2 regions of the Shewanella woodyi ATCC 51908 genome follow, and region 1 is predicted to be linked to the other one. Evidence: predicted binding sites of a transcription regulator. Region 1 holds the regulator's gene; the other holds the start of a gene.
The links. The regulator LexA, encoded in region 1, represses DNA repair genes until DNA is damaged. The targets are predictions, from matches to a motif close to TACTGTATNNNNATACAGTA.
Positions count from the first base shown of each region.

Region 2: the regulator LexA is predicted to act here: its motif matches at 2,579-2,598, upstream of SWOO_RS15465 (acyl-homoserine-lactone synthase).

Region 1 is NC_010506.1:215,261-223,199, reverse strand. Features, by position in the region: gene SWOO_RS00940 (AraC family transcriptional regulator) at 1-852, shown strand, start outside; gene mtr (tryptophan permease) at 899-2,155, opposite strand; gene plsB (glycerol-3-phosphate 1-O-acyltransferase PlsB) at 2,263-4,686, opposite strand; gene lexA (transcriptional repressor LexA) at 4,906-5,523, shown strand; gene SWOO_RS00920 (cell division inhibitor SulA) at 5,520-6,032, shown strand; gene coxB (cytochrome c oxidase subunit II) at 6,631-7,939, shown strand, end outside.
Region 2 is NC_010506.1:3,668,794-3,676,732, reverse strand. Features, by position in the region: gene SWOO_RS15475 (gluconate 2-dehydrogenase subunit 3 family protein) at 1-92, shown strand, start outside; gene SWOO_RS15470 (GMC family oxidoreductase) at 111-1,796, shown strand; gene SWOO_RS15465 (acyl-homoserine-lactone synthase) at 1,841-2,518, opposite strand; gene SWOO_RS15460 (helix-turn-helix transcriptional regulator) at 2,901-3,656, shown strand; gene SWOO_RS15455 (leucyl aminopeptidase) at 4,020-5,567, opposite strand; gene SWOO_RS15450 (TlpA family protein disulfide reductase) at 5,697-6,176, opposite strand; gene SWOO_RS15445 (exo-alpha-sialidase) at 6,173-7,408, opposite strand; gene SWOO_RS15440 (TonB-dependent receptor) at 7,417-7,939, opposite strand, start outside.

The sequences.
Region 1 (7,939 bases):
TTAACAGAGCTTGCAGAACTTAGCCAAGATCCCTGTTATATGGTCAAACTCAGTGAGTATTTGCATTTTAATAGGCTAGAGATCACGGGAATTGATCCACTCGCAACCCCAGATGTAGCGATGAGCATACGTAGGATCAACTACGGAGTCGTCAGCCTGCACTCCGGAGCCAGTTACTATGTGAGCCAATCGGCCAAAATTATGAAATGGTGCTATAAAAACCCCTATGTTTTTAAGCAACAAAAGAGTCTAGACTCCCTCAGAGTTGCGATCACTTTACTTAATGCTCAGCGCCATTTTTTAGGCAAAGATTATCGCCCAATTCGGGTACAACTCAGTGGTTCAGCAATAGGTCATGAGCAAGTATCGGAGCTATTTGGCTCTCCGGTAGTTTGGAATGCAGCCCAAACTGAGATCTGGTTTGATATTGATGAGATGGTGCACTCAATCAGTCCAGATCAGGAGTTTAATGCTCCTGTCACCATGCCAAGATCCCTGTTTGAGAAATACCTCAACATGCCTCAGCCCCATGATGCACCTAAAGTGCTTTTTGAGATGATCAACTACTCACGTTTTTATGGTCTGCCTAAGGTGAAAGCGGTCGCTAAGCTTTTTAATATCTCCGAACAGCAGCTACAACGACGTTTACAGTATTTAGGTCTCAGCTTCTCGACCATAAGTAATTATATTATTAGTAATCAGGCAATTAAGTATATGTTGGACGGCAAGGAGATAGATGAGATTGCCAGCTTATTAGGTTACGCCAATCAACAGAGTTTTAGCCGAGCCTTCAAACGCTTGAGAAGGTGCACTCCACAGCAATATCTCGACAGACTTAATCTAAAGAAATAGAAACAAAAAAGCCCTCAGAAGAGGGCTTTCAGACTGAATCTTTACCTTACCCGTATACAGGCAGTAGATCCGCCATCGCTAATAAATGACAGGCTCCGGTAATAATACCGAACAACATTACGATGACAATCACCGCATTACCGCCAGGAACTTTAAAACCGGTCGAATTAGGAAACTTCTTTCTAATCTTGTACACCATCATTGCTGGTACAATCGCAGTCCAAACTGTCGCCGCAAGTGCTGCAAAACCGATGGCAACCAAGAAGCCATTCGGGAAAAGTAATCCAAGCACTGTCGGTGGTAGGAAGGTCACTGCGGCCGTTTTAAAGCGTCCACCTCTGGATTCATCGAAGCCAAAAAGATCGGCCAGAAAATCAAACAAACCTAAGGTAACCCCTAGGAACGAAGAAGCAACGGCTAGATTTGCAAAAATCGTTAACATGGTAGTTAACCAGCTACTGCTCATCACATCAGACAGAGCCGAAACCAAGACCCCCATATTACCGCCTTGGGCGATAATATTAACGAAGTCACCACGGGCAATATTCCCCATGGTAGCCACTAACCAGCAGACATAGATAACAAATGCGATCAAGGTGCCGATCAGTATCGCCTTGATGATCGTATTAGGCTTTTTGCCGTAATACTTAACCAGGCTCGGCACATTACCGTGATAGCCAAAACTCACAAGACCAAAGGGCAGTGCAGCTAAAATGTAAGGTAGATAAGTGTCCTCGCCATTAGGTGCAAACAACTTCACTGTATCGATATCGATCAGCAGATCACCGATTGCAAGGAAGAAGGTGATGATCATCCCCCCGAGCATGATCGTGGTGATCCTATCGACAGCCTTAGTGCTGATAAAAACAATAAACGCCAAACCTAAGGCGAAAACTAAGCCAGCAAGGCTTTGAGGCAACTCGATACCTGACACTTGCAGACTATGGTTAACGACAGAGCCACCGCCACTGATATAGGCATAGGCTAAAATATAGAGCACAAAGGCGATAGATAAGCCGTTCACTATTCGCCAAAACTGACCTAAAGTTTCACGCGTCAAGGTATCAAAACTCGAGCCAGGCTCGAAATGAAGGTTGGTTTCAAGTAGTAGTAAGCCGGAAACCAGCATACAGAACCAGACACCTAACATCATTAGAATTGAATAGCTAAACCACATACCGGCACCAACAACAGGCAGGGAAAACATTCCTGCACCAACCGCTGTACCCGCAACTATCATCGCTCCGCCAAGCAGAGACTTACCCGCAGCCTTATCTTTGGCTGCATTCATATGATTGGCCATATAACCCTAACTCTCCAAATCTGAACTATGGCCAATGATTGCCAATATAATAAAACCGCTTTCAAGATGATGAGGCCGATTTACGGCCCCATACTCACTGTTAATTATCAAGCAGAGCGCTCCGCTGCAACACTATCGACTATGGTCTGCCTAACAGAAGACCTCAATAAGCCATTGGCTGACGCACGAACTCTCTCAACATCGGCTTTATTACCGTTATCTTTGAGGTAACCTAGATCTTTAAGCTTCACACTCAAGGTTCTATAAAGATTCTTATCATAGAACTCAGGTGCGGTAATGCCATGAAGGGCACCTAAACGCTTCGCCAATTTATGACTTTCAGCCTCTAGATCTGAACGCTCCATCTCTGGGAAATCGGCTAACAGATTAAAGATGATGGCGTAACGCTGCAACGTCTCACTCACAGTGCCAGCAAGCAGCAATAACTGATTAATGCTGGTCTCAACCACACTGAAACCAGTATCTTCACGGATCAACTGCTGCTCAATAAACAGATCTAATATCTGCTCGACTAACTTATCGGTATCTTCAACACCCATAAACAGCTCAGCTTCAAGCAGAGGATAGAAGTCGGCAATAATCGCTTTGATCTCATCTCTGGTGATCCGCTCATGTTGAGTCAAACAGCTAGCAACCAGTGAAGGAATAATCATTAAGTGAATAATGTTATTACGGTAATAGGTCATCGCAATGGAGATACTCTCATCAATGGAGACGATATCACCCAGTGGGTCGCTATCTAACTGTAGTTTCTTCAGCTCTAAGCCTTGAGTGACTAGCTGCTTGCCATCACCTTCTACAACAGATGTGTATGAGGTATAAGGTAGATCTTTTAGCAACTTAAGATAGAGATCCAGCTGCTTCTCAAGCTGAGTTCTCTCGAGAGCATTTTGCTCTGACGCCAGCAGAACTAAGCTAGTCAAGGTGACTGAGCTCACCGCCGCAGCGTCATTGATATTGGTCATGACTTGATTCGCAAGAGTGTTAACCACAGGGGTCAACCATGTTGGCTTCTGCTCAGGGTCGCTCGCGATCTCCTCACGCCAATCAGGAACCTGCTCATTTAGAAAACTATGCAAGGTGATAGGCTTACCAAAGTTCACATAGCCTTGACCAAAGTTTCCTAGCTTACGCAAAGCACCAAAAACCTGCCAAACCGACTCTTTCTTTTTCTTCTTACCACTTAATTCTTTATGGTAAGTCGCCACTTCCATTACATGATCGTAACCAAGGTAGACAGGCACCAAAGTCACTGGGCGCTCCATTCCACGAAGTACACTGTTAAGCGTCATCGCGATCATACCGGTTTTAGGTGCCAATAGGCGTCCGGTTCTTGAACGTCCACCTTCGGTGAAGTACTCGACCGAGTAACCTTTAGTGAAAAGTTGATCCAGATATTCGCGAAACACAGCGGTATACAGTTTATTACCTCTGAAACTACGGCGAATAAAGAAGGCACCACCACGGCGGAACATAGGGCCTGCAGGCCAGAAATTCAGGTTGATCCCCGCTGCAATGTGAGGCGGAACCATACCTTGGTAATAGAGAATATAGGAGAGCAGCAGATAATCCATATGGCTTCTGTGACAAGGCACGTAGATGATCTCATGGCCATCATGGTGTAGCTGACGGATCTGTTCAGCTCCCTTAATATTGATACCTTTGTAAAGCTTATTCCACAACCAGGTCAGGAAGCGCTCAGCAATACGCACTAAGCTGTCTGAGTAATCCGCAGCAATCTCATCCAGATACTCCATCGCCTTCGCTCTGGCTTCAACCTCTGAAATCTTCTTGCTCGTCGCCTCCTCCTGAATCGCTCTCTTTAAACTTTCTGAGTTAATCAAGGCATGGAAAAGGGCCTGCCTCTTAGGTAAAACTGGGCCTGTCATCACCTTTCGCTGACGGCTAAAGTGCACTCGGGCTACGCGGGCAAGTTTATGTGCGATACGCTTATCAGTGCCATGCTCATCGGCCATATAACGTATCGAGACCGAATTGGAGAATTGAACAAAGTTATGTCGGCCTAAAAATAGGATCATCAAACATTTACGCAACCAAGTTGGATTCTCACGCTCAAGCACAGCGGCTTTCATCGTGTCATCCTCTTTACCTGGCGTTCTTCCCCAATAGAGACTCACAGGTACCAGTTGAATATCGAGATCTGGACTCTCTTTATGTGCCTTTAACAGATCCATAAAGCTACTTAGGAAGAACTCATTACTCTCCCTTTTCCCCATAAGAGGCTTAGCCCCCTCTAGGCATACCACTCTAGGCGTTGACCGCCCTTCAACCTCTAATGGCTCATAAGGGCTAGGTAAACCTAGCTCTCCCGTGATCTCACTGAGAGCTGCGATGTCACTGAGAGATTCAGTCTTCATCACATAAACGAGCGGTTTCTCAGGATCTAGATTTAGATCCTTAAACGGTTCTTGCGGCACAACAATAGTATGCACCAACTTTTTCTGAAGCCAGCGCAGTGATTTAAACCAAAGGGAGTCTTGTTTGGACATTATTCTTATGCAATGTGTTTAATTTAATAACTGCATAGAGTACCAGATTTTGAATAATTCCACCAAATTAGCTCAAGCCTTAGATAACCGCTGCTATCAGAGAGAAAAACAGAGCTTAAATAGTACAGATAAGAAAAACAGATAAAATTTGGTTAATACTTGCACTGATCAAAATACTGTATATACTGACAGTTACTGTATAGAAAGACAGGATTGATAATGAGACCTTTAACACCACGACAAGCTGAAATTCTTGAACTAATTAAATGCAATATTGCCGAAACAGGCATGCCTCCAACCCGTGCAGAAATTGCTAAACGTTTAGGTTTTAAAAGCGCCAACGCTGCTGAGGAACACCTAAAGGCTCTAGCTAAAAAGGGCTGTATTGAGATCATTCCTGGTACATCTCGTGGTATTAGGTTAGCTCAAACAGAGGAGCTTGAAGAGCAAGGCTTACCTTTGATAGGCCAAGTTGCAGCTGGGGAGCCTATCCTAGCTCAAGAGCATGTTGAACAGCATTATCAAGTTGATCCAAATATGTTCCATCCAAGTGCCGACTTTCTACTTAGGGTACGTGGCGACAGCATGAAAGATATCGGTATTCTCGAAGGAGATCTTCTGGCTGTCCATAAGGCTGAGCAAGCAAGAAACGGTCAGGTTGTCGTTGCCCGTGTTGAAGATGATGTAACAGTTAAACGCTTCGAGAAAAAAGGCAGTACTGTTTACCTTCATGCAGAAAATGAAGATTACAGTCCTATAGTCGTTGATCTAACTAACCAAAGCCTAAGTATTGAAGGATTGGCTGTCGGTGTTATTCGCAATGGAGATTGGCAATGAACACATTAATCGGCAATGGCCCAAGACATCCTGGACTTTGGATAGATCACCAGACTCATTACTCCAGCCAGCTACAAAGCAGTACTATCTCCTCTGTAGCCAGCTCTACACAAGGGCGTGAAGAGTTAAAACAGGTGAGCTCACAGCTTGCCACATTAAGCCAGCAGGGACAGTGGATAGTGTTAATCAGCCCACCGAATATAGGCTACAAGAAGCTGCTAGCAGAAGCCGGTGTTAGAATGAACCGCGTACTTTTGGTACATGCAAAAGATGAAGTGGAAACCCTCTGGGCAATGGAAAAAGCACTGACAAGTGGCACCTCTAGCGCAGTGCTCTGTTGGACTCAATCGTTAGATGCACGTGATAGCCGCCGTCTTCAAATTGTTGCTAAAAGTGCTAGAGCGTTGGGCGTTGTTATTGAGGATGCAAATTCAAGCTCTCAGGTAAATACCCATAACCCTATTATCGACTCAGCTTTGCAACCAAGTTTATTTTCATCCGTTCACTAATCTCTCCCCCTATCTTCTTAAGCCCCTTTTATGGGGCTTTTTTGCGAATAGCACTTTCAAAAAACATCTGAATATCCAGCATATCTAAAGAGTTTCAAGCTTATATAAAGGGCTTTGAAACCCATACACCATGAGGTTTTTAGTGACTAAAAAGAAAATGACTATCTCTTCATCAATACCTAGGATTGAAAAATTTAACAATATCGAAACCTGCTAAATACCTATATGAAATGGCATTATTAATTTAAAAATAAAGAAAAAGTGATCTTGATCAATATTTCAACACACAGTAAGTTAGAAACATAACAACGATAATTTGTTATATCCAAAGCGATTTAGTCGTCTGCAAAGTAAATCAATTCCCAGTGATATAACTGCATTGTTTACCTAGCGGAAATCGAAACAGATATATTCTGTAGTAGGTACAGATGTGGTTAACTTCAGCAGCAAAAAAGACTGCTACTTTCACAATAATAAGTAAAACCGCTAGCGTACTTTGATGTCATCGTTGCTTTTTTGGGAACTGAAGAGTTTGCATAGAGCAGAGACTTACTGTGTGACTCTTCTTTGTCTTATATTTTGGCAGAGGAGAAGTCTAGTGAAGAAAGCGCTGTATTGTTTTCTGGCGTTGCTGTTTACGCCACCCATGTTGGCATCAGAGATGCCCTTGAATATGACTCAAGGGGTTACGGAGATCAGTGGTCAGGTGTACAACCTGCACATGATCATCCTATATATCTGTTGTGCCATCGGAATCTTGGTCTTTGGTGTGATGATCTATTCCATGATCAATCACAGAAAATCCAAAGGTGCGATTGCGGCTAATTTTCACGAAAGTACAAAGGTTGAGATAGCTTGGACCGTTGTGCCTTTTATCATACTTATTTTAATGGCAATACCCGCCACTAAAACCCTGATCGCAATGGAAGATCCTTCCGATGCCGATATCACAATTAAAGTTACCGGCTCTCAATGGAAATGGCATTACAGCTATTTTGATGAAGATATCGAATTTTACAGCTTACTCTCCACTCCCAGAGAACAGATCGATGGCACAGAGGCAAAAGGAGAGAACTATCTCCTTGAGGTTGATAACCCCTTAGTTCTTCCAATCAACAAGAAAGTGCGTTTTCTTATGACTTCAGAAGATGTCATCCATTCGTGGTGGGTGCCCGCTTTCGCTGTTAAAAAAGATGCCAATCCAGGATTCATTAATGAAGCTTGGACACGTATAGACAAAACAGGAACTTACCGAGGCCAATGTGCTGAGTTATGTGGCAAAGACCATGGCTTTATGCCAATTGTGGTCGAAGCAGTTTCTGAAGCAGATTTCGATACTTGGTTAGTTGAGCAGAAGAGTAAAGCAAGCTCTGCTGCCGCAGAAGCCCAAGCAGCATTGAGTAAAACCTTGAGTATGGATGAACTAATGACTCAAGGAGAACAGGTATACATGGCAAACTGCGCTGCATGTCACCAACCGAACGGTGCGGGTCTTCCTGGGGTGTTTCCCTCTCTTATTGGCAGTCCTCTGATTAAAGGCGCTGTCGCAGGTCATGTTGATATTGTTTTAAATGGTAAGACTGGCACTGCAATGCAAGCCTTCGCTAAGCAGTTAACTGCAACAGAAATTGCGGCTGTGGTTACCTATGAGCGTAATGCTTGGGGCAATGACTCTGGTGATACTGTTCAAGCGGCAGATATCAGCTCCGCGAGCCCAGCTTCCGCAACACCGAGCGAGTCAGAAGCTGCAGTTCCAGTAACCTTACCTGAGATTGAGGAGGCCGCTGCAGAAGTGGTCGAAGAGGTTAAAGCCGTTGTATTAGATGACTTAACCATGGATGAACTCATGGCTATGGGCGAGAAGGTCTATATGACCAACTGCGTTGCTTGTCATCAGGCTGCAGGAA
Region 2 (7,939 bases), 2.5 Mb from region 1:
GTAATCCCGATGGGATAGGTTGGCAGTGGTTGGAGCACCAGCCTGGCTTCCCTCGGCCTGTGAAGGGAAAAACCTACCTAGACTTTAATTGATAATACTGGTGAGATTATATGAAGCAGAGTAGAAAGTTTGATATCTGTATTATTGGTAGCGGTGCGGGCGCAGGTCCCATTGCTTATGAGCTTGCGAAAGCTGGGTACAAGGTTGGTGTACTCGAAAAGGGCAGGTGGTTTAAAGAGACAGATTTCTTCAAGGATGAGCAGCTAGGTCGCCATAGTGTATTTCGTTCTCAGTTTAAGGATGAGCGACATACCCTTGAGGAGCCTAATGGTGATGGGAGCTGGTCATCAGATACCACGTCACAGTTTTGGGGAGGGAATATTGTCGGCGGCGCCTCTAACTTTATGAGTGCGTATTTTCACCGTCTTAAACCTCAAGATTTTAGGTTAGTTTCTGAATATGGCAATATTGAGGGAGCAAATACCGTTGACTGGCCAATCAGTTACGATGAACTGGAGCCCTATTACACAAAAGTAGAGCAGCTTGTTGGCGTATCGGGCAAAGTGGTTGAACATCCACATTTAGAGCCTCGCTCGAGTAAGGACTTCCCCTTTCCCCCAACGGCTGAACATCCGGTTGCACAACGATTCGATAGCGCTTGTAAAGGCTTAAAGTTACACCCTCTCCCAATGGCGCGTGGCATTCTGTCTCAGCCCTTTAATGGTCGGCTTAGCTGCGAGTATTCAGGGTATTGCGGTAGCTATGGTTGTCATTCTGGGGCCAAGGCGAGTTCGCGAGCTGCCTTGTTAGATACAGCGACTAAAACTGGAAACTGTGAAATAGTCACTCAGGCTAAGGTATACAGGCTCAATACCGATGACTCAGGTAAGGTCAACTCGGTGGATTACTTTGACCTTACTGACAATGATAAGAGTGTTCGAGTGACTGCAAACATTTTTGTGGTGGCTTGCTACGCCATCGAAAGTTCACGCTTGTTGTTAAGTAGTCGAGGGAAGAAGCACCCTGATGGTATTGGGAATAATCACGGCCAAGTGGGCAAGAATCTACATTGCTGTGCCGGTGGCACAGGCCACGGTGTGTTCGAGCTTGATAAGTTAAAATCCTTTGAAGCGAAACAGCTTAAAACACGAGGGCCATTTTTCAATCGTGCTTTGCAAGACTGGTACGAGATTGATGATGAAAGTGTATCTGATAAGCCGATTAAAGGGGGCACACTGGATTTTGTGTTCGATCCACCGTCTCCTACCTCCGAGGTGTCAAGCCTCAAATGGCAGGGAGAAAACCTGTTGTGGGGCACACCACTTAAACAGAGGATAAAGTCACATTTTACTCAATCTAAAGACTTTAAGTTTGAGGTTTTTTGCGATTGGCTGACCAATGATGAGTGCTATGTGAGCCTAGATCCCGATGAAAAGGACAGGTGGGGCCAGAGTGTGGCTAAGGTGCGGGCAGGTTTTCATCCCCATGATGAGAGGGTAGCGCAATACTTGGTTGATCGCGGGATCGAGGTGATGAAAGCCATGGGGGCGCACGAAGCATGGGGCAATGTGTTTACTCAGCCAACCTCTAATTTAGTCGCGGGGGGATGCCGTTTTGGTGACGACCCTACAACCTCGGTGCTAGACAGAAACTGTCGGGTACATGATTGCGATAATCTCTATGTGACAGATGGCAGCTTTATGCCAAATGGTGGCTCGGTAACACCTACTTTTACCATTTATGCGAATGCCTTTCGGGTCGCTGATAGTATTGTAGAGCGCTTTGCTAAGGGCTAGTTTATTTATCTGTTAAGTTGCCAGCTTGCTCGGTGTAGAGCTGATTAGCCTGTAAAGAATAACGGCTCGATTTTTGGTGCGTCTTTCGATGGAATTAAGGTATCTATCTGATCAAAATCTAATATTGCGGCCATGGCATAACAGCCATCTTTCATTTTAACAGCTTGATATAATGGTGTTGACTTAAAACCTATTTTCGCAAAGACGACTCTAGTGGCTGGTGTCACTACCATGTAGACATACCTTATATTTTTGCTGCTGCAGTAGTTTTGCAAATATGAGAGGAGCAAGTGGATCGGTGGATAATTATTAACCTTTGTTTTACCTCTGTGAGAGGATTCAATCAGTAATCGAGACACTTCACAGGCGTTAGCTTCTTGAGGTGTCGGTGCGCCGTCTGGCAGTAGTTGATTGAAGATAGTGTTGATCATCCAAGGGCTATTATGATGATGAATTCTTAAATATCCTGTCGCTTGGCCACGAACAAAGAGGCCTAAATGTGTGGTTGTATTATCAAAATTATCATACTCCCTTTTATCTTCTGGGCTTCCAACCCAGGCTAGCTCACGACAAAACACTTCAGCGCGTAACTGGTGCAACTTGTCCATCTGTTGAGTCGTTGGATTGTGTGTGATTTGGTAATGTGAGGATGTATCTACTTGAGAGGGGAGGTTATTACTTTTGTTAAATTGTGTTGAGTCAGTTTGATTCAATTCCTGCATAGCTTAATTAATCTGTGATCACTATTTAGAACGATTACACCCTCATCGTAAATGTTAGGGTACTGTCCGATCGGACAGTGAGCTTTGATATTGATTTATTAATTACCCTACAAATATTAAGGCTAATTAAATTATGTATAGGTATTTATTCTCTGCTAAATTGTGTTTTATCTGGCTTAATGGTGTTATTTTTAGTCTATAACTAATTAGTTAAAGGAAACTATATTCTGTTTACTTTACATCTTAGCTTATTTGGTATTAATTTATGCCATTGGCAGGTATCGATAGAGAGCTCTATCGTCAGGGTGGTACTTTAATTGGTGTTTTATATTTTGTAATCGCAGTGACCTAGTATGCAAAATATTCAATTGAAGAGTGATGAATGATGAGATTGCAAGAAGATAGCGAGCACTTTCTAAATATTAAACAGGTTTCTGATGTGTACCATATGTTTAGCTCATCCTCATCTTCTGATGAGATGATGCTATGCGTTAAAGCATTACAGAATTTGTTAGAGGTCGATGGGGTTGCGTTAATCAACCTTATTCTTCGTCCTGATCATACAATCACCATTGAAAGGGTTGTCAGTTCAGGTTTTGGTTTTGAGAGTAAAAGTGTGGAGTGGGATAATATATACCAGAAGAAAAAGTTTCAGTATATTGACCCCGTTGTGAGCTGCTCTGCATCCTTCAGACGATCTTTTAATTGGGCATCAGTGCCTTCGATGATCACTCTGTCAGAGGTTCAGTTTAACTTTCTTGAACGGGCACAAGAGATGGGGTTAAAAGAGGGAGCGAGCATAGGATCTTTTTCAACTCGGCAGATATATAAAGAGTTGACTATCACATCTGTGTGCGGCTGCTCTTTAAACCCTGAGCAGCTGGCAAGCTTAGAGTTAATTAATGCTGTTTCAGCACAGGCAATGAAACGCTTAATACTTCCTGCCGAGAAGTTGACCGGAAGGGAGAGTGAGATACTGGCGTGGTCATCTGAAGGTAAGTCTTCATGGGAAATAGGCATGATCTGCTCAATCACAGAAAGAACTGTAAAATTTCATTTGAAGAATATTTATAAAAAATTAAATGTGCAGAATAGAGCTCAGGCGATTGTTTGTGCTATTAGATTAGGGCTGATTTAATTAGTATTGATCTTGTTTAAATAACTTACCTGTCTAATGGAACAGTTATTTTTGTATATGCTCTGCTGGATAATTGCTCAGTAGTATATTTGTTTATCTATCCCTAGATATACAGATAGTGAATTAATTTAGAGTTGATTGATTTCTGACTTGTTATTTTGTTACTGATTTTGTCATCGTAAAAAAATTAATGGGTTATATAGTGATTACTCATCCTCTAAATAAGTTATTCTTTAACACTACTCTTTACCCGCTCAACCTTCTAGAGCGGGTTTTTTTTCGTTTAAAATATCATCTAAATTACATTTCAGACTGCAACATATTACCTGTTGTAGAGGGATTGCAGCATTATATCAATTGATATTATTTCTCTTGACTTATTATCCAATGGCTAAGTAAACGAACACCGTGTCCAGTACCTCCAGCCGGTGTTACACCTTTATCTTTTGCGGCCAGTGCACTGCCTGCAATATCTAGATGAGCCCATTTAGTATCACCTGCAAATTGCTGTAGGAATACCGCTGCAGTTGTAGCTCCAGGTCCTCCATAGCCAGCATTTTTAAGATCGGCAATTGGACTCTTGAGCAGATCATCATAGGCTAAAGGCAAGCGCCATACTTTCTCATCAACCGCCAGTCCTGACATTGTCAGTTCATTGACCAGAGTATCGTCATCGCTAAATAAGCCGGTATAACGTTTACCTAAGGCTCGAACTTTTGAACCAGTTAAGGTCGCCACATCGATCATCACCTCAGGTTGATAAAATTCACGGGCATACCAGAGGGCATCGGCCAAAACGAGTCGACCTTCGGCGTCGGTATTAAGTACTTCAACGCTTAACCCTTCGGCTGTCACCACCACATCTCCTGGGGCAAAAGCCGTTTCAGACACCATGTTTGCAGCCATTGCCATGATGGCGACTACATTGACATCGGCTTTTTGAACCGCCATGGCTTTAACTGTGCCAAGAACCGCAGCAGCACCGGCCATGTCAGACTTCATCCGTGAGATGGAGTCTCCTGTTGCCTTGATGTTGTATCCACCTGAATCAAAGGTGATCCCTTTACCAACAAGCGCAATTGGTGAGTCATCATTGCCCTGCCAGTGAGCTATCACGAGGCGGGCACCCTCTTGTGAACCTCGGCCGACGGCGTGCAGTGCGCCCATTCCAAGTTGTTTAATCTTCTTAGGCTCTAACACTGTAACTTTTACGCCAAGTTTATTAAGCTCTTTAGCTGCCGTGGCAAAGTGTACTGGGTTCATCTCTGTAGGTACTTCAGAGGTAAGATCTCGGGCTAAAAATACGCCTTGTTCAATGGCAGATAGCTGCTGGTAATTCGCTTCTGCTTTATCGGGATCTGTCACGGTGATGGTGTAGTTTTTGTCGGCAGGTTTCTTTTTAGATAGATATTTATCAAATTGATAGGCGCGTAGGTTGATGCCATGTGCAAGCTCTGAAGCGAAACTGGCATTGCTGTTTGAATCCTCAATCCCTGCAGTTAAAATCTTGATGTTATTTGTTGAATACTGGCTTAAGTGAGCCGTTACTGATGCGCCAATGTGGTTGACTTGACCTGCGCTCATCTTCTCTGTGCTACCTAATCCCATCACCACAAGACGTTTAGCTTCAATACCATTGGGCATTAATATCTCAACAATTTCACTCTTTTCACCTGTAAAGCCATCGAGTGCTAAGGCGGCTGAAATCTGTTGGTTTGATAATTTATCGAGTCGGGTTAAATCATGAGAGCGCTGCTCACCAGCTTGAAATACAATGAGTGTTTCAGCATCTTGACTCTTATTGTGATCCACAAATTTAAAGGTTTCTGCTTGTGCTGAAAAACCACTAAATAGTGCAATACTGATTGAAGCGGTTAGGGTAGTAGGAAGAAGAGTTTTTTTAGTTATCATAATATCCTCTAGTTGAAAGTTGAGCCGGTTATCGTGTTATTCATGACTAGTTTACAAAATTGAAATTAGCCGAAACTTAACCCTATGAGGAAACAGTCCAGTATTAACCGTTATTAACCCCGCCATAACCTACTCTATTAACCAACGGGCCAAAATAGATTGGCTAATAACGCCACTTTTGCCGTGGAACTCACCATTGTTGGTCACAAAATAACTTCGAGGTAACTCGCCATACCAGTGTGGGTCGATAAGAAAGCGACTTTGATCTCCTTGATCCACTGCAAAATGAAAGTTGGTTAAATCAGTGAGTTGATACTCTTGTATGATCTCAAGGTGCTCAACTATGGCTTCATCATTGGCATCGGTATTGACCAGTACCACGTTGATCTGAGGGTATTTCTGTTTTAATTGCTGAACTGTTGTCAGTTCCTTAAAGCAGGGCGGGCAGTCGACAGACCACAATAGCATTAACCAACGCTTGCCCATGTTTTGCTGTTTAATGCTGGCAAGTTGCGATTTATTGAGAGCCAATGAAGTGGCATGAGCATAATGTGTGCTAAAAATGGCGCAGAAAAATAACAGCAGTACTCGTTGTTGTAATCGCTTCATAATGCTTGTATCCAGTGGCCTTGTTTCAATCGATGCCAAGAAACAAAGCTGATGTTGTTATTGGTGATAATAAATGGTCGGTCAGCGCCTGCTGATGCTGTGGTTAATAAGCGTGCTTGGCTAAATGATTGACCATTGTTATCGGAGTATTGATGCCAGAGTTGGTGTTCTGTGCCATTGAATTGGGTCCAGACTATGTCGACCCTACTGCCAAGCGTATTGACATGGGGATGCGCGGCTTGGGCCGACTGTTGGCCAATACTCACAGGTTTGGTTAAAGATTGGCCCTGATCTAGGCTTGATGCATAAAAAATCCCTTTCCCTAGTTCTCCTTGGTTAAACCACACCATATGGTAGCGGTTGCTGCTATCAATACTGAGCCCGCCACCTTGATGTGGGCAACCATCAATTTGCCAGCGATCATGACTGATTTGGTACGGGGGATGTTGAGTTTTTTCATCTTGCTCAAGGGTCAGTAATGCAAATTCGCGAATATTATCGTTATAAATATGCCGCCATAGAATTACGGTTTCCCCAAGTTTATTGATATCCATAGCAATACGACAACATACGCAAGTGTTGTTGGCTAATGGTCGATTAGAGAAAGTTAGTTGCTGCTTGCGGTAGTTCGCCCTGCCAAGGTACAAGGATGAGCCATTAGTTTGCTCTCCCTGTGCTCTAGCTTGGTGGGCTAAACGTGAATCAAGCCACACTAAGGTGATCTCACCTTCAGCGGTAACTTGCATCTCATTAAAACTATGGCCGATTTCAAGCTTGTCGTTATTGACGGTTACGGGTCTGCTAAAGCTGGCTCCGTAATCCTTGGAATAGGAAAAACGTACATCTGCGGTGTATTTTTTGGCTTTTGGCATCGCCCATGATAGATATACCCCTTGATACTGGTCAAAGGCGATTTTGGGACGGTTTTCATTACGTGCCGATATGCTCTCTTTAGGGATCGGAACTCGTCTTATACTGGAAAATGTGACGCCCTTATTCTGGGAAGTTTGAAAGTACATGCTGTCTTTGTGAGCCCACAAACGCCACAAATCACCATTGGGGGCGAATGATGAAGTCACCGTCTTAGCGCAGTTTATCTCTTGCTGAGTACACGTGATCCTACCGTCCGTTTGAGATTGCATCTTGTGATGTTCATGAGCTGCTTTAACGTCGGTGAACTTCAAGGGGATGCAGATAATTAGCAATACTATTAAGTGATTAACTTTAATCATGGGGAGTTTTACCATTGATAGTTTACGCCAATGTAGGCGGTTCTAGGTGCGCCTGGAGAGTAAAATGTTTTGTTGTATCGGTATGAGGCTTCCTGTGCATACTCCTCATCGGTGATATTCAGTACTCTGGCATTGAAAGATAGCTGCTTAGAGAATTGATAAAGGGCTTTGATATTGGCGATGGTGTAGCCATCTTCAATACGATCGATTCCCTCATCATCTTGACTGTTCGCATCGTCTAACCAGTATTCTCCTACGGATTGGATCTCTAGCATGCTAGTTAAGCCCTGTATAAACTCGGGCTTATAACGTAATCGCACGTTAGCGATATGCTCTGGTGCAGCCGCCATTTCATTACCTGAGTATGCTTCATGTTGATCAAATTCATGGTGAGATCTGCTGTAAGCTGTACTGAGATTTAGCTGTTCATTAATCTTCCAGGCCACAGAGACTTCAACTCCTTGATGAATAACACGGGCTGCATTGGTTAAATAGCGCTGGCCTGCATCGTTATAAGCCCGCACAATACCG